DNA from 4 places in the Bacillus lumedeiriae genome. Region 2 is predicted to be linked to each of the others. Evidence: riboswitches for the same ligand, from Rfam matches in the RefSeq annotation. Region 2 holds a riboswitch; each other region holds the start of a gene.

Region 1 (5,991 bases), on a different contig from region 2:
CCTGTCTATGATCGAATCGATATTCTGCTGTCTTTAAGATCAGTGAATCTCAGTCAACAGACAGCAAAAACAGAAACATCGTCGGCTATTCGTCTTCGTGTGAAAAAGGCACAAGACAGACAATTCGAAAGGTATCAAGAGCAACTATGCAATGCAAAGGTGCCATTTGAAATGTTAACAGCTGCAAGCCCCCTGACGGAAAGCCAACGTAACATGATTGCCCAGATAGCAGTTAAGCAGCAATGGAGCAGCCGCGTTCAGATCAAACTGATCCGCCTGGCAAGGACGATCTCTGATTTGGCGGGAGAAAGCAGCATCACGGATGAATCCATCTGGCAGGCGATGACGTTCAGGCGAACGAATCATTCAAACCAATCTACAGCTGTAAGGGAAAACTAATGGCGCGTAAGAAAAGAATATGGATACCTCATCGGTTTTATCACATCGTTTGCCGGGGAAATCGCCGTGATCCGTTATTTCGTCACGCTAACGACTTTCAAGCCTTTTTCCACATCCTCAATCAACTGTATGATAAATACCCCTTCGAACTGGCTTCCTATTGCTTAATGACCAACCATTTTCATCTGCAAATGCGCTCACAGGAGCATTCGATTTCCAAAGTAATGTCACTCATCAACAAAAGGTATGCTAATTACTATAATACCCGTTACCGTCTCACAGGCCATGTATTCGAAAAGCGCTTTTTTGATCAAATGATAGACACGAAAGAAGGAATGTTGAATGTCAGCCGCTATATTCACCTGAATCCAGTTGAAGCCAAAATGATCCATCGTCCTGAGCTTTATCGGTGGAGCAGCTGTCCGCTTTTTTATTATAATCATGTATCCAATCAGCTAGTTTATATGAATATCCATAGCGTATTAGATTATTTTACAGGGACGGACGAAGAGAAGAAAAAGAAATATATAGAAGCGATGAAACTATAGGAGAGTGCCTGTCACTACCCGAAGTTTGTCGAAAGATTGAGGAAGATCGGGCATTGGGGTCAGACCCCTGTCGCTCCAGATCAATTATGCTATTAGATAGAGGAAATCATGTGTTTATAAAAGCATGGTTTCTTCTTTTGTTTTCCTCTCTTTTTATCTATCATTTGCTCGTGGATAAAAATGTAATATATGGTAATAACTTTTGTGTGGGCGCAAGGCAAAAAAGAAGGATTTCTTTGCTAAAATAGAGCATGGGGTTACGTCTTGTAAGCTACTAGAATACATCGTCGGAGGAAAGTACATATGGGATTAAGGTCAAGTTTTTGCAACAAGTTCATCGCAGCTGCGGCCACTGCCGTTATTGCGTTAACAGCGGCCGCATCAGGGGCTCAAGCCGCTAATTATAAGGATGTGCATCCAGATGGCCGTTATAAAGAAGCGGTGGATTACTTAGTTGAGCATGATATTGCGAAGGGATATTCGGAGGAATTATTCGGTACAGATCTTTCGATTAAGCGCGGCGACGCAATGGTCATGATTGCGAATGCACTTAAATTGGACGTTAAAGCGGCTCCTCCGTCTCCGTTCAAAGATTTGAACAACCGGGTGAGACAGGCTGTTAACGCTGTGTATGCTAAAGGAATGATCAACGGTAAAACCAGTACTTTGTTTCAGCCTGAGGCAAATATTACACGAGCAGAAATGGCAAAAGTTATTGCGAACGCCTATCAACTTGATGGGAAAGGTGTTCAAAATGAATTCGTCGATGTCAGTGACAGATGGGACGAATACGTGGATGCGCTTGTGAAACATGGAATCACGAAAGGAAAGACACCTGATCGATTCGGAGCGGTGCAAAATGTAACGCGTGGTGAATTCGCTATATTTATGTATCGCGCCAACGCGGCGAATCCGAACATTGATTGGGAGACACCTGCGTTTACTTACAGCGGGGAACATTCTTTCAACGTTGAATACGGTGCGGAGTTTGCCATGCCTGACGTGACGGCTGTAGATAGAAATGGGAAATCTGTAAAAGTAACGAGTGTCATCACCAATCAAAATGGTCAGCCATTTGATAAAATCGATACAAAAATTCCGGGTGTCTACACGATCACCTATAAAGCGACTGACGTGACTGGCAACAAAGCGGTCATCATGGACATAACGGTCACGGTTTCTGAGCCAAAACGAGTGATTGACACGGTGAATATTGTGGATGAACACACGATTTCAGTGAAATTTAAAGAGGAAGAAGCAGTAGAAATCGATCTTGAACATGAACTTGTGCATGGTCAGAATGAAGTTACATTTACGCATGAAGGTGTTCAATACACCATTTCAGTTGAGTATGATGCGCTTACACCTGCAGTGAAGGAGGCAGAAGCAGCGATCGCTGCACTGCCGGAAAAAGTTACTCTCCAGGATGAAGAGGCTGTTACAAACGCGCGCGCACTAGTGAATAAAGTTCTTGCTATTAAAGAAGACGCAGAAATACAAGGTTTAACGACACTCGAAGAAGCAGAAGCAGCCATTAAATATTTTAAAGAAGAGCGCATTACGCTTAATCAAAGTCGTTACGTATTAAAAGTAGGCAAGACGTATAAATTGGAAGCGACTCTTACACCGACTGGGGGACCTGCGACGAGTTTACAATGGACATCAAGCAATCCTGATGTTGCAACAGTGGCACAGGATGGAACAGTCACTGCTGTTAGTGAAGGAACGACAACGATTACGGTTACAACTGAAAGCGGAAAACAAGCTTCCAGCTATATTACTGTAAGTAATAAACCGCTGCTGCAATTCAATTCGTATGCGTCTGTTACCATTAATAACGAAATCAAAGGCATAAGCACTTCGTTTATCAATATGGGCAGTCAGACAGTAAAAGTAGAAAAAGTGGAAGTGTATGAAGGGGATACAAGAAGGACTGTTTACAGCGAAGCTGATTTGTTGAGCAATGAAATTCCTGTGGAAATTAAGCCTGGCGAAAGATTTGGAATCGGCATCTCTTATAAAATTGGCCTCTGGGCAACGAAGAAAAATGTAGTCAAATACACAATCAATGATGGGGAAGAAACATTCGAGTATACATCAGAACTGTAGGCTGTCGTTGAACGTGTGATAGGGCAAAAGAAAAGTAGAGTCAGTCATTGAAAGAAAATGATTGGCTCTACTTTTGTATTTTCATAGATTTTTCTTTATTAAATCTAACATCTACATAAATAGGTGATACCTTCTTTTTCTTCTCTATTTAAGAAATCACTACTTTGCTTTTTTCCGACAGCCATCCTTCTTTTGTATAGGACATCTCCCAAAAAGCGAGTTCGTATTCTTTGGAAAGGACAAATTGTTCCGTGATTTTTTCTTTTTCCTTTTCGCTTGCGGAGTCAGCATACTGATTCAACAAATCGATTTGTTCCTGGGTAGATGTTTGGAACCGTTCACTTGCATAGGTTTTTATCCAATTTTGATAAATAGGCTCTGCAGGTGCAGCCTCTTCATATACTTTTCCAATATCGGCATATAGCCAATAACATGGCAGCAGGGCAGCGAGTGTTTGGGCAAAGCTGCCGGAAAGAGCCGCCCGGTATAAGTGAGAGGTATAAGCGTATGCTGTAGGAGCAGGACGGAAATTCTCCATTTCTTCTTCTGTAATATTTAATACTTTTGCATGTTCCTGATGGACGGTCAGCTCTGCCTGTGCCGTCAGCTTCGCTTTTTCAGCAAGCTGCGCGGTATGTTGAAAGTCATCCGCTTGTGCGGCGGCCATGGCATGGACTTTTCCATAATGCTTCAAGTAATAAATGTCCTGAAGAATATAATATTTAAATGTATCGAGCGGCAAATCACCATTCACGATTCCTTTGACAAAGGGATGATTCAAACTTAACTTCCAACTGTGTTCTGTGGCTTGTCTTAACTGATCTGTAAAAAGCATAATAAAATCCTCCTCTGTTCATTGTTTTAGGGAACTGAGGAGGAAAGGGATTTCGCTTACTCGCAAAAAGCATCTATGTACGCTTTCTAATGATTACGCAAATAAGTCAATAAGCGATTTCCGCTTCCCTCCGCTGGTATTAACCAGTTCAGGTTCCAAGGGTTTAAAGTCTACTTTTATCTCAGCCTTTCAAAGGCTCCCCTAGCAGAAAAATAATTTAATTTTCAGAATACTATCTTCAGCATATCAAAAGAAGAGAGAATGTCAAATAGGTATAGTGCCTGTCACTCCTTATATAAGTATTTCGAACTACTATTCATCTTTTAATATTGTTATAATAGGAGGTGTTTTTATTAAATATTACTATAGGAGGAAGTAAATGTTAAAGAGACTGATATTCTTAACTGCTTTGTTCGTTTTTTCAATATTCGGTGCCTCTTATGCTATGGCAGCAACTGAAGTAGAACCGAATAATACGGTGCAACAAGCGACGACAATCGGGGTGAACCAGCAGCATCAAGGGGTGCTGAGTTCATCTAGTGATGATGACTATTATAAATTTACGTTAAATAAGCCTGGGAATGTCTCAATTACAATGGCCAACTTGCCGAATTCTTCATGGTATGTGAGGGTGTATGATTCTCAAGGTACCACATTGAACACGTTCAATACGGAATATGGATCATTTGCGAATGGAAATACGAAAGACCAGATTGGGTTACCTGCGGGAACATACTACGTTAGGATCAGCAACTATACTGGGGCATCTGGAATTCCATATACGTTTAATCTGCAATACGAGGAAAGCAACCTCTATGAGCAAGAAGCCAATAATAATGTACAAAGTGCGACGAGTATGAAAGTCAACAATGTATATAAAGGTGTACTGAGTTCATCTAGTGATGATGACTATTATAAATTTACGCTAGATAAGCCTGGAAATGTATCAATCACAATGCCAAACCTTACGAATTCTTCATGGGACGTGAATGTTTATAATTCCCAAGGCACCAATCTGAATAGATTCTATACAGACTATGGATCATTTGCCACTGGGGATAAGAAGGACCAGATTGGCTTACCAGCAGGAACGTACTATATTAGGGTTAGTAACTACACGGGGGCATCCAAAGTCCCTTATCACTTTAACCTGCAATATGATGAGAGCAGTTTTGTTGAAAAAGAACTGAATGGCTCGTTTCAAGAAGCAAATCCTATTCAATTAAACTATAAATATCAGGGAGTATTAAGCTCTTCTGGCGATTATGATTATTACTCTTTCAAAGTGGATAGAACGACTAACTTGGTGATGAATATTCCTAATTTAGCTGGTTCTAGTTGGGATGTAAAAATCTATGACGAAAAAGGAAATACGATTAACCGTTTCCATACGGACTATGGCTCTTTTGCATCTGGGAACACAACCTTTCCGTTCGCTGTAACGAAGGGAACGTACTATATAAGCATTGATAACTATACTGGAGCCTCTAAAGTCCCGTATTCTTTTGCTTTGCTATCAAGAAATTTTAAAGATTTAGGGATTGGTTTCTGGGGGTACAATGAGCTTACCTACCTTTATAACAAAGGCGTGATCAGCGGATATCCTGATAATACCTTTAGACCAAACCATAACATTACTAGGGCACAGGCAGCGATTATGGTTGCGAGAGCATTAAAGTTAGACACTTCTTCTGCTTCGGGTCCGGTATTCACAGATGTTCCTAAAACGATCACTGGCTATACGTCTATTTCGGCTGTGATGAGAGAAGGGTTATTTGATGAGTTTGTTAGTACTGAATTTAAACCTTATCAAAATATCACACGGGGAGAAATGGCAAGTATTCTATCCAAAGCCTTCAAGTTAAAGTCTACTGGAGCATCAAGCTTTAAAGATACGAAGAATCATTGGGCAAATGGCAGTATCCAAGCTCTTGCAGATAACAATATCACTTTAGGATATTTAGATAATACTTTCAGACCTAACGAGAGTATTACGAGAGCGCACTTTTCACTATTCTTTGCGCGTACAATGGAAAGTGAATTTAAACAATAATCAAGTCATTGAATGTCCGAATGAAAATAGAATAGAGGAAGCGAAAT
Region 2 (5,991 bases):
ATTTCCCCGCCGACCTGATCTTCCGCCAAAAATGCTGTTCCCTGTAACGGACGGACAAGCGATGCTCCTCCTTGTTTTTCAATAATTGCGCTCATTTCTTCTGTTTTTCTAGAGCCGGCAATAACAATTCTCTTTCCTTCAAGCCCTTTTCCCATCTCTCTTTCCCCTCTCATATGATCTATGATTCTATCATAACACAAAAACCCCACTAAATCGCTAGGTATACAGAGATTCAGTGGGGGTTATTTCTTTATTGAGCAATGTTGACAAACATATCCTCTAACTTCGGCTCATTTTTGATGAGTCCAGCTTTTTTCATCCAGTCACTCGTTTCTTGCCATGGCTGCTTTGACTGGCTGCCAAATCCTTCTTCTGATTTCATTTTTGGAAGCAGGATACTAAGGCTTTGTTTTTCTACTTCTTCAACAAGCGGAAAGTTTGCTTCATCTTGTTTGCTTAATAAAATCTGCAGCGCTTCATCCGGGTGTTCTTCAGTAAAAGCAAAGCCTTTCTCTGCAGCCCGCCAAAATGCTTTAATCGTATCTTGCTTCTCTTCCCACGTTTGATCACTTGTTACAGCTACAAGTTCATAAAAGCTTGGTACACCGTATTCTGTTGGATCAAAGTTACGCGTTTCAAAGCCTTCATGTTTCAATAGAGGGACTTCATGGTTAATGTAAGCACCCACGACTGCGTCCGCTTTTTTCGTAGTAATAGCTGAATTTAATTCAAATCCTACGTCCAGCATCTTTACTTTTTCCGGATTTCCTTTATCCTTCTCAACCATCGTATCGATAATCGCTTCGTTTAACGGGATACCCGTAAAGCCGACTGTTTTTCCTTCCAAATCTTTTGGTGTCTTAATCGGGCTGTCTTCTAGAAACATTACGTGGTTTAACGGCGAACGGACGATAGCGCCAACGGACTTCACATTTACCCCCTGGTCCGTCCTTGCCATGATGACATCAGGCTGATAAGAAATGCCAAGCGTTACTTTCCCAGCAGCGGCTAAAGTAATCGGGTCTGTCGGATTTGCTGGAAATTGAATATCGACATTGATTCCTTCTTCTTCAAAATAACCTTTTTCTTCTGCTGCATATAAAAAGCTGTGAACGGCATTTGGGTACCAATCAAGCATAATCGTGACATTTTCTTTATCTTTCGCCCCCTCTTCTGCTACTGTTTCTTTTTTATCCGTACCACCGGCATTACAGCCTGCAAGCAGTACAGCGAGTATAAGTACTAACCACTTCTTCATCCTGATTTCCTCCATTTTAATGATCTATTTTCTATGATTTTGACGATGATGAACAACACAATGCCAATAGCTGATAACAACACGATAGGCGCGAAAACCGCAGCTCCATCAAACTGTGTCATCATTCGCCGGCTGAAATACCCAAGCCCAGCCTGCGCCCCGAGCCATTCGCCGATTGCAGCACCGATCACACTTAATGTAACAGCTACTTTCACTCCCGAATAGAAGTGCGGCAAAGAGGATGGAACGAGCAATTTGATAAAGACCTCTTTTTTCCCCGCACCCATTGTCATCATTAGTTCTTTCAATTCTTTACTCCCAGATTGCAGTCCATCATATGTATTCACCGTGATAGGAAAAAACGTAATCAACACAGTTACGACTACCTTGCTCCAAATGGAGTAGCCGAACCAAAGAACAAAAATCGGCGCAAGTGCAATGATCGGAATCATCTGTGAGGAGATAATAATCGGGTAAAGCGCTTTTTCCACAGTCGGACTGATGCTCATCCAAACAGCGATCCCCGTTCCTAATAAAATAGAAATAGCCAGGCCTATGATGATAATCGCCAGCGTAGCAGGCAGATGTTCGAACAATAGCGGCTCTTTCAATTCCCATAACTTACTGAGAACGCCTGTCGGCGGCGGAAGAATAAACATCATGTTCATCCCCCGCGCTGCAGCTTCCCAAATGAACAGAAAAGCCGCAATTAATAAGGCTGCCGGCAGCATTCCTTTTACCTTTCTCACACTGTCACCTTCCCTCTCAGCTGCTCAAGCAAATGCTCCCTTAGCTCAATCATGTCCGGTTGATTTAAGTCTTGTAAATCTCTCGGTCTCGAGAGGGGCACGTTGACTTCTTCAAGTGTGTGAACAGGTTTTTCAGAAAAAACGAAAATGCGGTCAGATAGAAAAAGCGCCTCATTGACATCATGTGTAATAAATATGATCGTGTTTTTTCGTTTCTCCCACTGAGCCATCAGCCATTCCTGCATTGACAGCCTCGTAATGGCATCAAGTGCACTGAAAGGCTCATCAAGCAATAGTACATTGGAGCCGCTTAACGACGTACGCAAAAAAGAAACGCGCTGCCTCATGCCTCCTGATAATTCATGAGGAAAGCGATTCTCCATTCCAGCTAATCCGAATTCTTCAAGAAGAGGAACAATCTGTTTCCGGGCTTCTTCTTTATGAATGCCTTTTAATTCAAGGGGCAGGGCTGCATTTTCGAGAACCGTCCGCCATGGCATCAATAAATCCTGCTGAGGCATGTACCCGGCTTTTCCAAGCCTGCTTTCATGTATCTGTCCATTAATAAAAATCTTTCCTTCATCGGGATCTTCAAGTCCGGTAATTAATCTGAAAAGTGTACTTTTTCCTGACCCGCTCGCACCTACAATCGTAATAAATTCCTGATCATAAATATCTACATTTAAAGATTGAAGAATAGGGACAGAGCGCCCCTGCTTTTTTTCTTTATAGGAAAAAGTCACATTCTCAAACTCTAGAACTTTTTTATTCATCTCCAGGCCACATTTGCTCATTGTATGCCATATCCCAGAACATATACTCATAGCGGGTCGTATTTAGAAAGATTTCTTCCAATCGATCAAGCTCTTCTTCACTCTTTCCGGCTGTGTGTTTATCTAATAGTTCGATGCACCATACAGCCAGCTCGCCGAACTCTTTCGATGAGTACATTTTTATCCAGTCACCATACAGCTCATGTTCACTTGCACCTGGAATTTCATTCAGTTCCTTTCCAATCTCCCAGTAACTCCATGCACACGGCAACAGTGCAGAAATCAGCTCAGCAAGGGTCCCATTCTGACTGACATGGAGCATATAATGTGTATACGCAAGTGTAATTGGAGATGGCTTCGCCTGCTCCAGCTCTTCCTCTGAAATACCAAACCTAGCTGCATACTGGCGGTGAAGCGACATTTCGAAATTAAGAGTCTCATTCAATAAGGACGCAAACCTTCCCATCGTCTCCACATCCGTCGCTTTAACAGCTCCAAGCGCAAACACCTTGGAATAATCGATTAAATATAAATAATCCTGAACCATATAAAAACGGAATTTCCGCTGATCAAGCGTTCCATCGCCGATCCCCTTTACAAAAGGATGCTTATGATTTTGCCTCCAGATCGGTTGTAATTTCTCATGTAACCTTTCACTAAACTTCATTGATATACACTCCTTAGAATCTATTAATTGCAATGCCTAACTGCCTAGAAATGCGTATAGACGTTTGTTCATACATTTGCATGCGTTGTGCATCATTCCGGATTTTTTGTTCACACTTTTAAACCTTTATCCATCGTTAGAACAATAAAAAAACTGCTTCTCACAGGGAGAAGCAGTTTTATAAGTTCTTATTTTGCTGCAATGACAAAAAGAATTGCAGCTTAACATACTCACAATGCCTCTTCCCTACGCTGGCATGACCCAGTTCAGGTAATAAGGGTTAAGGTATTTCACCTTTCTCAGCTTATTAAAGCACCCCCAAGGATCAAACTATTTAATTAGACTTTACTTAGTTGTAACATACTTATAGCCTTACATCAATAAAATTCTGAATTTTTAAATAAATTAAAGCGATCATTTTATTTATCATTCACATGTATATTAATAGAAAGTTCATTTGCGGAAGGAGCTATGCTGCTGTGTATTATTTTTATCCGTATGGGCGTCCCTATGCTACTACATTTACAAATTATGATCTTCACCAAGCATTCATAAGACCTTATCCTACAGTCAATACAGTCTTCTTTAAACAGTCTGCCCAATCAATGAAAAGGCTCTTGAATGAAACAACTCTGCTTCTAAACAAGATAACGACTGACAATGATTTTGCCTTTCGCTTAATGGCTGCTGCTCAATCTTCTAACCGACAAGAAGTAGAACGGCTCATCCGATCGTCCGGAATGCTCACAAAAGCGGCTATTTCTTTTAATCCAGATTTTTTTCGGCTTGAACTACAAACAGATTCAGGGAATTTGCAATGTTGTAAGCTGGCCGTTTCGATTCGTTGGAATCAATGATTAGGACGATATTTCCAGACTTTCATTTTGACGATCCGTTTCACTAAAACAAGGCCAATCAATGATCCGGAAAGACTGCTGACAAGAAACGCAGGCAAAAAGAAAAAGGCGCCGACTGTCGTTCCCATCAAAATTTTTGCATAAGGCACAGCGAATAAAGAAGCAATTAGTCCCGTACCAGTTATTTCTCCAATAGAAGCCCCCCAAGCATGTCTCGTTTTTTGATAAATATATCCGGCAAGAAAAGCTCCAATCATTCCGCCTGGAAAAGCTAATAACGAGCCTGTCCCCATAAGGTTTCGAAGCAATCCAGTTACAAATGCGATAATAACCGCAGGCCCTGGGCCGAGCAGCACACCGGCCATCACATTGACCGCATGTTGAACAGGATATGCTTTGGCTATTCCAGCAGGAAACCAAATAAGAGAAGAGCCGAACGTCGCGATGGCCGTAAATAAAGCCATGTATGCCAGTTTTTGCACTTGGTTCATATACATTCCTCCATTATAAAAAGCCGAACCCTTATCTAGGCTCGGCTTTTGTAAGTGAAATAGTTTATGAATATACTACTTTCCTACGCTGGCATCACCCAGATCAGGTTCAAAGAGTTGAAAAACAATTCGCTTTTCTCTCAGCCTTTAACAGGCACCTCTAGTAGCTTTCCTATTAAGTTCATTTTCTATTATAGAATGAATTATATTGAATGGGAAGGTCTTGGCAGTGTAATTTTTCATTTATTGCGACATCTTCTTATATAAAGGCTTTGTTGATTCTCGCCTTCCTCGGGTGGTCCGGGAGCCTCCTCGCCGCTATCGCGCCTTCGAGGTCTCATGTGAACGCACAGTCTCCCGCCTTCCTCCAATCCACAATAGTGATTGACATAACCTATATAAAAAGCATGAGTACGGCTACCTGTGTCTTGCTTCTCTAAACCGTCGGCTTACTTCATCCCAGCAGACAACATTCCACCAGTTCTCTATATAATCCGCTCTTTTATTTTTATATTTTAAATAATAGGCATGTTCCCACACATCAAGAACGAGGAGCGGAACAATATCCCACTGACTTAAGTTTTGATGTTTTTCCGCTTGCAATATTTCCATCCGCTGTGCCTGCGGCGCCCACACAAGGATGGCCCAGCCTCCGCCTTCCACATGCTGCGCTGCTTGTGAAAATTGATTTTTAAATTCAGCGAAACTGCCAAATGAACGGGACATCTCACGCTCTAGCTCTCTTGATGGCTTTCCTCCTCCCTGTGGACACATCACTTTCCAAAAAATCGAATGCAAATAATGGCCTGCACCGTTGAACGCAAGCTCCCTTTCCCAATGTTTAACAAGCTGAAAATCATTCACTTTCCGTGCCTTCGCTAATTCTCGCTCTGCTTTATTTAAGCCATCTACATAGCTTTGGTGGTGCTTATCATGATGAAGCCGCATCGTTGGTTCATCAATATATGGTTCCAGTGCATTGTACGGATAAGGAAGCGGAGGAAGCCGATGACCGCCGATTGGAACTTGTTCCACTCTGTTCTCCTGCCCCTCCGAATCACAATCTGTAAACAGTTTTTCATGAAACTGTTGCCATTCTTGTGCCAATGCCCGAACCTCTTTTTCTACTTTATAACATTCTGTCTCATTAAGCGGCCCTGATAACCACTCGTCAATCTTTTCAATTTGTTCTTCCC
Region 3 (5,991 bases), 410 kb from region 2:
TATTAGAAAATGAAAACCTTTCAGTCGGCGAGGAGGAATAACTAGATGCAAAAAGAAGTGTTTCAAGATCTGCCCCTTGAAGATGTATTAGGCGACCGGTTTGGCCGCTATAGTAAATATATTATCCAAGAACGGGCACTGCCTGATGCCCGCGATGGTTTAAAGCCGGTTCAGCGCCGGATTTTATATGCGATGTATACAGAAGGCAATACGCATGAAAAAGGGTTTCGGAAATCGGCCAAAACGGTCGGAAACGTGATCGGCAATTTTCATCCACACGGCGATTCATCTGTTTATGATGCGATGGTGCGAATGAGTCAGGAGTGGAAGCTCCGCCAGCTGCTCGTGGAAATGCACGGCAATAACGGCTCTGTTGACGGTGATCCGCCGGCTGCTATGCGTTACACAGAGGCGAGGCTTTCCGCTATTTCTGGAGAGCTGTTAAAAGATATTGAAAAACGGACCGTCGATTTTATCCCGAATTTTGATGATACGACAGAAGAGCCGACTGTTTTGCCGGCGCGTTTCCCTAACCTATTAGTGAATGGCTCAACGGGAATTTCTGCCGGGTACGCTACTGACATTCCCCCGCATCAGCTGGGCGAAGTGATTGATGCGGTCATTATGAGGATGGAACGTCCTGCATGTACGGTAGCCGATTTAATGACAGTGATAAAAGGGCCGGATTTTCCAACGGGCGGGATTATCCAAGGTGTCGATGGCATTGAAAAAGCGTATAAGACCGGAAAAGGAAAAGTGATTGTACGCGGAAAAGCGGACATTGAAGAAATTAGGGGCGGAAAGAAGCAAATTGTTATTACAGAAATCCCATACGATGTGAACAAAGCAAATCTCGTCAAAAAAATAGATGATTTCAGAATTGACCGGAAAGTGGAAGGCATCGCGGAAGTAAGGGATGAAACCGACCGTACCGGCCTGCGGATCGTCATTGAATTAAAAAAAGATGGCGATGCGAAAGGAATATTAAATTATTTATACAAAGCAAGTGATTTGCAGATCAGTTATAGTTTTAATATGGTTGCTATTCATAATCAGCGGCCTGTATTAATGGGCTTGGCCGAACTATTAGATGCCTACATAAGTCACCAGAAAGAAGTCGTTACGAAGCGCTCGGAATACGATTTAGCGAAAGCGCAGGCCCGGCAGCACATTGTCGAGGGATTGATCAAAGCACTGTCAATACTTGATGAAGTCATTGCGGCCATTAGGGCATCGAAAGATAAGAAGGATGCCAAAAATAATTTAATGGCTGCTTTTGATTTTACAGAAGCGCAGGCAGAAGCGATCGTCAGCTTGCAATTGTACCGGCTGACGAACACAGACATTACAGCTTTACAGAAAGAGGCTGGAGAACTGGCAGCTGAAATCGAGCAGCTGACTGCCATTTTAGCGAGTGAAAAGAAACTGACAACTGTCATCAAAAAAGAATTAAAAGAGATGAAGAGAAAATACAATGACGAGCGGCGGACAGTCATTGAAAAAGAAATTGAAGAAATAAAAGTCAGTCTTGAAGTATTAATTCCAAATGAAGACGTGATCGTGACTGTGACAAGAGACGGCTACATTAAACGGACAAGCCTGCGTTCCTATTCCGCATCAGGCGGAAAAGACTTGGCGATGAAGGAAACAGATTATCTCCTCTATAAACAAGAAGTAAATACAACCGATGTTTTACTCATCTTTACGAATAAAGGAAACTATTTGTATTTGCCTGTTCATGAACTGCCTGATATTCGCTGGAAAGATCTTGGCCAGCATGTGGCCAGTCTTGTTTCTATCGAAAAAGAAGAGTTCATTATCGCTGCTTTTGCTATTAAAGATTTTCAGGAACCGTCCTATTTATTATTTGCTACGAAAAATGGCACAATTAAGCGAACAGAATTATCTTCTTACAAAGTGCAGCGCTATTCACGAGCGTTAACAGCTATTAGGCTAAAAGATGATGACGAAGTAGTTGGAGTTCATTTAACGAACGGAAAAAAACAAGTGTTCTTGTCGACATTTTTCGGTTACGGACTCTTATTTTCCGAGGATGAGGCAAGTATCGTAGGACCGCGTGCAGCAGGAGTAAAAGGAATGAACGTAAAAGACGGTGATTATTTGGTCGGTGTAGAAGTGTGGGAATCAAATGAAGAAAAAGATTTGCTGCTCACTACACAGCGCGGAGCCGTAAAGAAAATGAAGTCAACTGAATTTGAGCCGGTATCACGGGCATCAAGGGGTGTCCTTATGCTGCGGGAATTGAAAGGAAATCCTCATCGCGTCGTTCAATTAACGACGATTGAACGAGGGGAATCGGTCGTACTGCAAACAAAGAAGGGAAAGAGGGAACTCTTCGATTTTTCTACGTTAAAACCGAGTGATCGTTATTCGAACGGGTCATTCGTTTTGGATGAGAAGGAGAGCGGAGAAATAACAGCCGTTTGGAAAGTAATTAGATCGGAAGAATAAAAAAGAAATATTGACTGTATAAAAAATAAAAATATGTGGCTGGTTGCCACGTATTTTTATTTTTAATTCATTATGTGCAAAATTCAAAGTAGTATCCTAGAAACTTTAATAAAATATGTAATAAAAGAAGGACAGTTTACTATGCTTTTGTTATAGTTAGAAAGCAAAGATAATGGAAAGGAATGTAATGGCTGTGTTTCAAGAGTTTAAGAAGTTTGCTATGCGGGGCAATGTCATTGATTTAGCCGTTGGGGTTATTATTGGAGCAGCTTTTGGTAAGATTGTTACTTCACTTGTAAACGATATGATTATGCCTTTGATCGGTTTGCTGATCGGGGGAGTTGATTTTTCAAATTTAGCGTTTCATTTTGGAGGAGCTGTCGTTAAATATGGCAACTTCCTGCAAACGATTGTTGATTTTCTTATTATATCTTTTTCTATTTTCTTATTCGTTAAGCTGTTTAACAAACTGTACCATCAGGAAAAAGCGGAAGAAACACCGCCTTCACTATCAAAAGAGGAAGAATTGCTCACAGAAATTAGAGATCTATTAAAATTAGACAAAAAACTTAACAATTTAGAAAATTCAGAGTATAATAGAGATAATTAAATAAAAGAAAGTTAGCTAGGGGTGCCTTTAAGGCTGAGAGGATAAACATTATCCAACTCTTGAACCTGATTTGGTTAGTACCAACGGAGGGAAGCTTGCATTTTATGTTATTTAATATACATAAAAGAGCCTGCCACTGTGGTAGGCTCTTTTTCATTGTAAAAAGGAGGAATTATGATGGATGAATTAATGATTGGTCAAACGAAATTAACGAATCGTCTTTTTACAGGTACAGGGAAATTTGCGGATCATTCCGTGATGAAACAAGCTTTTGCACAGTCAGGATCAGAGGTGGTCACAGTAGCCGTCCGACGGGTAGACTTGGAGGCTGGTCATGAAAACATTTTAGAAGACATTCCGCCGAATATGATTATTATGCCAAATACATCAGGGGCGAGAAATGCCGAAGAAGCAGTGAGAATTGCGAGATTGGCGAGAGCAGCCGGGATGGGCAACTGGATTAAAATCGAAGTAATTTCCGATCAAAAATATTTATTGCCGGATAATGAAGAAACGATTCGGGCTACGGATATACTCGCCAATGAAGGATTTGTTGTCCTTCCTTATATGAACCCGGATTTGATGGCAGCGAAAAAACTGGCGGATGCCGGCGCAGCGGCTATTATGCCGCTTGGTTCACCGATTGGTTCAAACAGGGGTATCCGTATGAAGGAAATGATTCGGATTTTAATAGAGGAAAAGACGCTGCCAATCATTGTTGATGCCGGTATCGGAAGACCATCTGAAGCAGCAGAGGCGATGGAAATGGGAGCAGATGCTGTTCTTGTGAACACAGCGATTGCTACAGCTGATGATCCGATCAGTATGGCAGAAGCATTTAACCTAGCTGTCATCGCCGGAAGAAAAGCTTACTTAGCAGGCCTAGGATCTGTTTCACAAAGGGCTAACGCTTCATCACCGTTAACTGGTTTCTTACGTTAAAAAGGAGGGGTAACATGAGCTTTTACGATGTATACGATCAAATCAAAAATAAACCGTATGAAGAAATGCTAGACCGTGTCACAGTGAAAGACGTAGATAAAGTGTTAAGCAAAACGAATTTGAACGAGAATGATCTACTCGTGCTCCTTTCGCCTGCAGCAGTGGAGCGTTTAGAGGAGATGGCGCAGAAAGCCCATAAGCTGACTGTTCAGCATTTTGGCAAAGTGATCTCTTTGTATGCGCCTCTTTATTTGACTGATTATTGTGTGAATAAATGTGCGTATTGCAGTTTTAGCTTTGACAATGACTTTCCAAGACGGAAATTAACAGCATTAGAAATTGATCAAGAAGCAAAGGCATTAAAAGAGATGGGGATTCAGCACGTCATTTTATTGACTGGGGAATCACGCATTCATTCTTCTGTTTCTTATTTAGCCGAAAGTGCAAAAATTTTAAGAAGTCACGCAGCCTCGATTGCTATTGAAGTACAGCCGCTTGATACGAATGAGTATAGACAGCTTTTCCAAGCAGGCGTGGATGGACTGACTGTATATCAAGAAGTATATAATGAAGACATTTACAAGGAAATTCATCTAAAAGGGCCAAAAAGAAATTATCGTTATCGTCTCGATGCACCAGAGCGGGGCTGCGAGGCCGGTATGAGGTCTATTAATATCGGAGCATTGCTAGGAATGGATAACTGGAGAAAAGAAGTGTTTTTTACCGCAATGCATGCCCAGTATTTACAGAAAAAATATATAGAAACTGACGTTGCTGTTTCTTTTCCCCGCATTCGTCCGAACTTAGGAGGATTTGAGCCGAGAGTTCTTGTAGAAGATAAAGATCTGGTTCAAGCCATGCTTGCTTTTCGGATTTTTATGCCGCGTGCAGGCATTACACTGTCTACCCGCGAAGAGGCGGCACTTAGGGATCATCTGATTAAACTCGGTGTAACAAAAATGTCTGCAGCTTCTTCCACCGTGGTCGGCGGATATGCAAACAAAAAAGAGGATAACAGCCAATTTGAAATCTCTGATACACGTACAGTAGATGAAGTGAAAACAAGGTTGAAACAGCTCGGTTATCAGCCGGTTTCAAAAGATTGGGATATTCTAGCTAGTGAGGAGGAGACAAATGTCTTTTCAACTTCACGCAATTACGACAGGGAAGCAAGAGCTGGAGCAGGCGTCTGACATAGCCTCCATCATTCACCCATTTGTCGACTACATCCATATTAGGGAAAAGCATCGCAGCGCTAAAGAATTGTTTCACTGGGTGCAAACGTTTATAGAGGCTGATGTACCCGCGGAAAAGATCATTGTAAATGACCGGGTAGATGTAGCGCTGGCAGCAGAAGCCGGTGGCGTACAGTTGACTGAAAACAGCCTTCCGTTACAGATAGTAAAGCCGTTTACTGCTTCTATGAAAGCAGGATGTTCCATTCATGAACCGGCTGCTGCTATAAAAGCTGAGAGTAATGGGGCGGACTGGGGCTTGTTCGGTCATATTTATCCGACGGCTTCTAAACCCGGCAGAACACCAGCTGGCTTAGAACAGCTGAAAGCGGCTACACGTGCTGTGAACATGCCGATCATAGCGATTGGAGGAATTATGCCGCATCATATTCAAGAAGTAAAAGAAGCTGGTGCAAGCGGAATCGCTGTGATGTCGGGGATTTTCGGGAGTAAAGATCCGGCAGATACTGCTGCATATTATCGAAATGAAATCAATAAGGAGGAAAAACAGACGTATGAATATCGTTATTAACGGTAAACAGGAAACAGTCGTTTTATCAGAGCCCACACTTACGAATCTGCTCGCAGTTTATTCACTGCAAGGGAAAGCGGTCATTGTCGAAAGCAATGGCCAGATCGTGCCAAAAGAAAAGATGGAATCAACGAAAGTACAAGAAGGAGACCGCATTGAAATCGTTCAGTTTGTCGGCGGCGGGTAAGAAGGAGGATACA
Region 4 (5,991 bases), on a different contig from region 2:
CCGATTATTCTTGGGACGTACCCGCTCGTAGAAGGGCTGGAACACGGTCAGCTTATGTTTAACGTTGTCTTTTTCGTTGTTCTCTTATCAACTGTGATACAAGGGACAACGATTTCTAAAGCAGCTGAATTGTTCGGCGTAGCAGGAGCAGGAAAGAAAGCGCAGTCTCCTCATAGTTTAGAACTAATCTCTATCGGAAAAACGAACAGTGAAATGGTGGAAATGAGAATACTTGCTGACTCACCTGTCGTCAATAAACAAATTCAGCATATTGCTTTGCCGCCCAAAACACTGATTACAGCTGTGATCCGTGGTGAACAGCTCATTACTCCAAAAGGAGAAACAGACCTTTTACCCGAAGATGTGCTTTACGTGTTGGTCAAGAAAGATAAAAAAGATGAACTGAAACAAGTCATGATGAAAAAAGAAGAGGAAGGTCAAACAGGCTGAGCAGATTTTGCTCGGCTTTTTTATTTTCAATTTAAAAGACTATGTTCATGACGAGTGTTAATTTTGCGCCTTGGTAGATTGGAGCGGAAGGTATGAGACTCCTATGAGAAAGGTATGTCTAGGAGAAACCCTAGAGGAGCGATAGAGAGGCCGCCGAAAAAGTCCAGGTTTAATGAAAAGGAGTCTGCCATACATGATATATAGATTATTAAATGTTGTTAAGATATTAAATATAGTGATTGATCTCACCTGTTCTTCGCTATTAACCACTTTTTTAATGGCTCCAGCGATAGCGGCGAAGAGACTTCAGGACTGTCCGCGGAAAGCGAGTGTCCCCGGGTGAAATCAACAGGCACGTTTGACAAAGTCATCTAAAAAACAGTAGTAAAAAGTTCTCTTCATTCATAAGATTAAATGTGTAATATTTTTAATAATTCTGTAACAATAGGTAAAAATATGTAGTATAATAGAAAGAGAAAATAGAAAAAATTTCACATAAAGAAAAGGGAGTAGGAGAGATGAGAAAAAAGCTGACCATCATGTGCAGCGTACTGTTATTTTTTCTGTGCGCAGGGGGAGCAGAGACCTATGCGTCAGGAAAGAAAAACATTTATATTGGGCTTCATGACAAAATGCTGCCATTTACAAAAGAAGAAGCGTTTATTGTAAACGGCCAGGCAGTTGCTCCGGCAGAAAAGCTATCATACTATTTATACATGAAACAAACAATTAATAAGAATAATGGACTATACATATTTGAAAAAAACGGCCAGCAGTTAGTAGTTAACATAAAAACGAAGGAAGCTTTATTTAACGGCAAAGCAGTTTCTCCTGCGGTCATTTATACGGAAAACGGTAAACTGTATGTCGGTATCCGCTGGCTTGCGGAACAATTTGGGTTCAAGGTTGACTATCTCAGCCATCATCACACTGTAAGGATTTATACAGCAATAGGCTCCAAGTTATCCAATGAAGAATTCTTAGCAGCAAATCAATCGTTTTTTGATCAAATCAACAATGCTCCACCTACACCTATCGCCTATGTAACATTTGATGACGGTCCAAGTGCCCAGTCAGCAAGTATCTTAAAGATACTAGGCGATTATCAAGTGAAAGCGACCTTTTTTTATGTAGAGCCGAATATTAGATATCATGCTGAAATAACGAAGAAGGCTGCGGCAGAAGGGCATTACCTTGCTTTGCACAGTGTAACGCATAAAGTAAATCCTCTGTACAATTCACCGCAAAACTTTATCAATGAAATGGAAAAAACAGATCAGACATTGAAACGAGTGACTGGCCAGTCCTCAATCTTAGTCCGGGCCCCGTATGGCAGTGTACCGTATTTAAAGCAGCCGTTTCGTGATGCCATGGTCAAAAAAGGCTACCGCCTGTGGGATTGGGATGTAGATAGTGAAGACTGGCGGTACAATGCCAGCTCGAAAGCACGTATTCTCCAAAACATTCAAGCTGGTATCCAGCGGCAAAAAAAGAGCGGCGATCAGCACGTCGTCATTTTGCTGCACGAGAAAAAAATTACGGCAGATATGCTGCCTGCCATCTTGCAATATTTGAAAAAAGAAGGCTATGAGATGCGGGCTTACAATCCATCTGCCCACGTCGTTCAAAACTTTTGGAAAGATGCAAGGCTATAAATTAAGAGAATGAAGAAGTAGGGAGTGACTCAAAAGAGGCTGGTGCTTTGGCATGGAGTCACTCCTGTTTATTCTACTTGACTATGTTAATGACTGTTGTTGATTGGAGCGGAAATCAACAGGGGAGCTTAACAAAAAATTAAACCCTAGTATGATAGCCAAAAATAGCTTTCACAGCTGCATTGATTGTAAGCTCTCCCGTTTGGATAGGGGGGACCGCTTCTGAAGAGGAAGATTGTGAAAAAGCTAATACCATCGGTCTTGGATTTTCGGGCTGGCCCCCTTCTACAATTCTTAAAGGAATGTTGTTCACTGTTACACCGATTGTCCGGGCTATCGTATCCGCTTTTTCTGTTGCATTATAAATGGCGAGCTTCAATGCTTCCTGATAATAAATATTTGGGTTTGACACGCGTAATTCGATATTTCTCGCAATGTTGGCCCCATTTTTGACAGCAGCATCATATACGTTTCCAATCTTAGAAAGATCTTTAACAGTTATTTGGAGTAAATGCTCCACTTCATATCCTCTAAACACAGATTGTCCCTCAATATAATCATATTCTGGACGAATGGAATAAGCGGCCGTCCTTATATCATTTTCCTCAATGCCAATTTGTCGTAAGGCTGCAATGACCCGGCTGGAGATCATTGAGTTTTCTTGTTGAGCCGTTTGGGCATCTGGATTTTTCGTTACGATCCCGATTGTTAAGATGGCTTCATCTGGCTTTGCTGTGACATGTCCTTGACCATCTACCGTCATTATATAAGTGGGCTGATTCCGATAAGACCGGTTTGTACGGGCTGGATAATACATAAAACATTCACCTTCCTCATAAAAATGGCTTGATTTTAATTTATATGTTTATGATGTGAAAAAAGAAGGATGGCAGCGGTGATTACATGAGCCAATGCCCGGTACTTACAAGTGTAGAAAGAAGACGAAAAGAGAAATCCGGATAGAATATTACTAAAAATATAATATTCTAAAAATTATGAAAATAATATCTTGCTTTTTGTCGATATAAAGGTATAATGAAGTTAAATCGAATAGTCATAACTAGGGGAGTCCAATGAGCTGGGCTGAGAAAGAAACGCGATGAAGTTTCTTGACTCTTGGGACCTGATCTGGTTCATACCAGCGTGGGGAAGTTAGAACAATCACGAAAGCATAACTACTTCTGCATACATATGAGCCGGGTCCAATGAACGATTGGACACCGGCTTTTTTATGTACTTCTATCAACTTTTCCATTTGTTATGTGCTATATCTCGTCCTTAAACGATTAATCTATTAAAGGGAGAGATTCTTAATGTCTACTACATCTTCATTAAACGAAAAAAACATTTCCATTATGTCCAGTTTTTCCGGCAGCAAAAAAATCTACGTAGAGGGCTCACGTCCAGATTTAAAAGTGCCGATGCGTGAAATTGAGTTAAGCCCAACGACCGGTTCATTTGGAGAAGAAGAAAATCCGCCGGTACGTGTGTATGATACGAGCGGGCCATATACTGACCCTCATCATTCTATTGATATTACGAAAGGCCTGCCGGCGATCCGGAGTCCATGGATTCATGAACGCAATGATACAGAGACCTATGAAGGCAGGGAGATCAAGCCTGAAGATAACGGCTACAAAGATCAAAATGACCCGCGTGCCAATCATCAAGTGTTCCCTAGCTTAAAGCGCCAGCCGCTGCGCGCGAAAAAAGGAAAAAATGTTACTCAGCTTCATTATGCAAAGAAAGGAATTATCACACCTGAGATGGAGTTTATTGCAATTAGGGAAAATATGTCGCCTGAATTTGTAAGGGACGAAGTAGCAAGGGGCCGGGCAATTATCCCAGCTAACATTAACCATCCCGAAATCGAACCGATGATTATCGGACGCAATTTTCATGTGAAAATTAACGCCAATATCGGTAATTCTGCGGTATCTTCCTCTATTGAAGAAGAAGTGGAAAAAATGACGTGGGCCACGCGCTGGGGTGCTGATAACATTATGGATTTATCGACAGGTAAGAACATTCATACGACTCGGGAATGGATCATCCGCAATTCGCCTGTTCCAGTAGGGACTGTTCCTATTTATCAGGCCCTTGAAAAAGTAAATGGTGTAGCGGAAGATCTTACATGGGAAGTGTACCGCGACACATTGATTGAACAAGCAGAGCAGGGAGTCGATTATTTCACTATTCATGCAGGCGTTCTTCTGCGTTATGTTCCTCTAACAGCTAAACGTGTAACAGGGATCGTTTCCCGTGGAGGCTCCATTATGGCTCAATGGTGTTTGTATCATCATAAGGAAAACTTTTTGTATACTCACTTTGAAGAAATCTGTGAAATTATGAAAACGTATGATATTTCCTTCTCATTGGGAGATGGGCTGCGTCCGGGATCGATTGCTGATGCAAATGATGAAGCACAGTTTGCTGAATTAGAAACACTCGGCGAACTGACAAAAGTTGCTTGGGAGCACGATGTTCAAGTCATGGTAGAAGGACCAGGACATGTGCCGATGCATTTAATTAAAGAGAATATGGACAAGCAATTAGAAGTATGTCAGGAAGCGCCCTTCTATACACTTGGACCGCTGACGACCGATATTGCACCTGGGTATGATCATATTACATCGGCGATCGGCGCAGCGATGATCGGCTGGTACGGAACCGCGATGCTTTGTTACGTAACACCGAAAGAGCATTTAGGTCTTCCGAATAAAGACGATGTGCGTACAGGCGTAGTCACATATAAAATTGCGGCCCATGCTGCTGATTTGGCGAAAGGCCATCCAGGCGCGCATAAAAGAGATGATGCGTTATCGAAAGCCCGCTTTGAGTTCCGCTGGAGAGACCAGTTTAATTTATCATTGGATCCTGAACGTGCGCTGGAATATCATGATGAAACACTCCCGGCTGAAGGAGCAAAAACAGCCCATTTCTGCTCAATGTGCGGTCCGAAGTTTTGCAGTATGAGAATTTCACAGGACATTCGCAATTACGCGAAGGAAAACAAATTAGATACGGATGAAGCCATCGAAAAGGGGATGGAAGAGAAGGCGAAAGAATTTAAAGAAGCCGGCAGTCAGATCTATCAGTGATTTTTTAAGGAGGTTATTCGAATGAATGCCCAAAAAATCGAAGCGGAAATCAATCAACTAAAGACAGATCTTAGTTTCTTACAAAAACGGTTAAAAATGATCCAGGAAAACTGCGAACATCAATTCAAAGGGAATCAATACTATGAAACTTGTATAAAGTGTAAGAAAGTGAACGTGTTGTATTATTAACAACAGTCTAAAAGAGAATTTGTTTATCATTTGGCGGCTGGGAATTTTCCCAGCCGCTTCTATATGTATATGTAAGGGAATATTTATTCGAAAGGGGACTGTGCGGGTGGGCAGCCGCACAGCAAACGTGCATATTTTTTTCTAGTGAGAGAACAGCTCACGGGACAAGTAGGCTGTTCATATATCCATCATAATCCAATTGAGAATGAATGTCAATGATAAATGATAATGATTTTCAAATTCATTTTTAAATAGAGAGAAAAGAGTGGACTTCTTCTACTAAGAGGCAACTTCCTCATATGCTTTTTGGGATGAATTATAACTTTTAGAAAATAAAACAGGGATGCTCTTAGTCAATGAATCACTGACTTTCAGAACATCCCCATTTTTTTATTTGCTCAGCATTACTTTTTCAATGTCATCAAGCATATGATTCGCCGCGATGACACCTCCAGCTGTGTTCCAAGTAGTATCGCTCACTTTGTGGACGTTGCCGGCTTTCGCAACGTTCAAGTTTTTAAAGAGAGGATCATTAATCCATTCTTTTTCGAGTTCAGCAGCTTTGCCGTCGCCTGTTTCATACGTGAAGTAGAAAA

Evidence for each region. Region 2 has a riboswitch for thiamine pyrophosphate ahead of thiW (energy coupling factor transporter S component ThiW). Riboswitches for the same ligand answer to the same signal wherever they lie in the genome.
Region 1: it holds a riboswitch for thiamine pyrophosphate, as region 2 does, so the genes downstream of both, tenA (thiaminase II) here and thiW (energy coupling factor transporter S component ThiW) in region 2, are expected to answer to the same signal.
Region 3: it holds a riboswitch for thiamine pyrophosphate, as region 2 does, so the genes downstream of both, QYG89_RS05685 (thiazole synthase) here and thiW (energy coupling factor transporter S component ThiW) in region 2, are expected to answer to the same signal.
Region 4: it holds a riboswitch for thiamine pyrophosphate, as region 2 does, so the genes downstream of both, thiC (phosphomethylpyrimidine synthase ThiC) here and thiW (energy coupling factor transporter S component ThiW) in region 2, are expected to answer to the same signal.

Annotation. Positions count from the first base shown of each region.
Region 1 covers NZ_JAUIYO010000004.1:18,778-24,768, reverse strand. Annotated here, with positions in the region: gene QYG89_RS07735 (YifB family Mg chelatase-like AAA ATPase) at 1-399, shown strand, start outside; gene QYG89_RS07730 (transposase) at 399-947, shown strand; gene QYG89_RS07725 (S-layer homology domain-containing protein) at 1,251-3,056, shown strand; gene tenA (thiaminase II) at 3,205-3,891, opposite strand; TPP riboswitch at 4,000-4,104, opposite strand; gene QYG89_RS07715 (S-layer homology domain-containing protein) at 4,271-5,944, shown strand.
Region 2 covers NZ_JAUIYO010000002.1:34,728-40,718, reverse strand. Annotated here, with positions in the region: gene QYG89_RS03770 (uroporphyrinogen-III synthase) at 1-155, opposite strand, end outside; gene QYG89_RS03765 (ABC transporter substrate-binding protein) at 251-1,258, opposite strand; gene QYG89_RS03760 (ABC transporter permease) at 1,255-1,989, opposite strand; gene QYG89_RS03755 (ABC transporter ATP-binding protein) at 2,004-2,780, opposite strand; gene tenA (thiaminase II) at 2,773-3,447, opposite strand; TPP riboswitch at 3,674-3,777, opposite strand; gene QYG89_RS03745 (hypothetical protein) at 3,927-4,304, shown strand; gene thiW (energy coupling factor transporter S component ThiW) at 4,298-4,795, opposite strand; TPP riboswitch at 4,859-4,967, opposite strand; gene QYG89_RS03735 (superoxide dismutase) at 5,213-5,991, opposite strand, start outside.
Region 3 covers NZ_JAUIYO010000002.1:446,933-452,923, forward strand. Annotated here, with positions in the region: gene parE (DNA topoisomerase IV subunit B) at 1-41, shown strand, start outside; gene parC (DNA topoisomerase IV subunit A) at 46-2,472, shown strand; gene mscL (large conductance mechanosensitive channel protein MscL) at 2,666-3,082, shown strand; TPP riboswitch at 3,090-3,191, shown strand; gene QYG89_RS05685 (thiazole synthase) at 3,260-4,024, shown strand; gene thiH (2-iminoacetate synthase ThiH) at 4,039-5,217, shown strand; gene QYG89_RS05695 (thiamine phosphate synthase) at 5,159-5,791, shown strand; gene thiS (sulfur carrier protein ThiS) at 5,775-5,978, shown strand.
Region 4 covers NZ_JAUIYO010000011.1:4,068-10,058, forward strand. Annotated here, with positions in the region: gene QYG89_RS12515 (potassium/proton antiporter) at 1-450, shown strand, start outside; gene QYG89_RS12520 (polysaccharide deacetylase) at 969-2,105, shown strand; gene QYG89_RS12525 (SIMPL domain-containing protein) at 2,245-2,922, opposite strand; TPP riboswitch at 3,158-3,272, shown strand; gene thiC (phosphomethylpyrimidine synthase ThiC) at 3,419-5,206, shown strand; gene QYG89_RS12535 (serine protease) at 5,228-5,395, shown strand; gene QYG89_RS12540 (ABC transporter substrate-binding protein) at 5,786-5,991, opposite strand, start outside.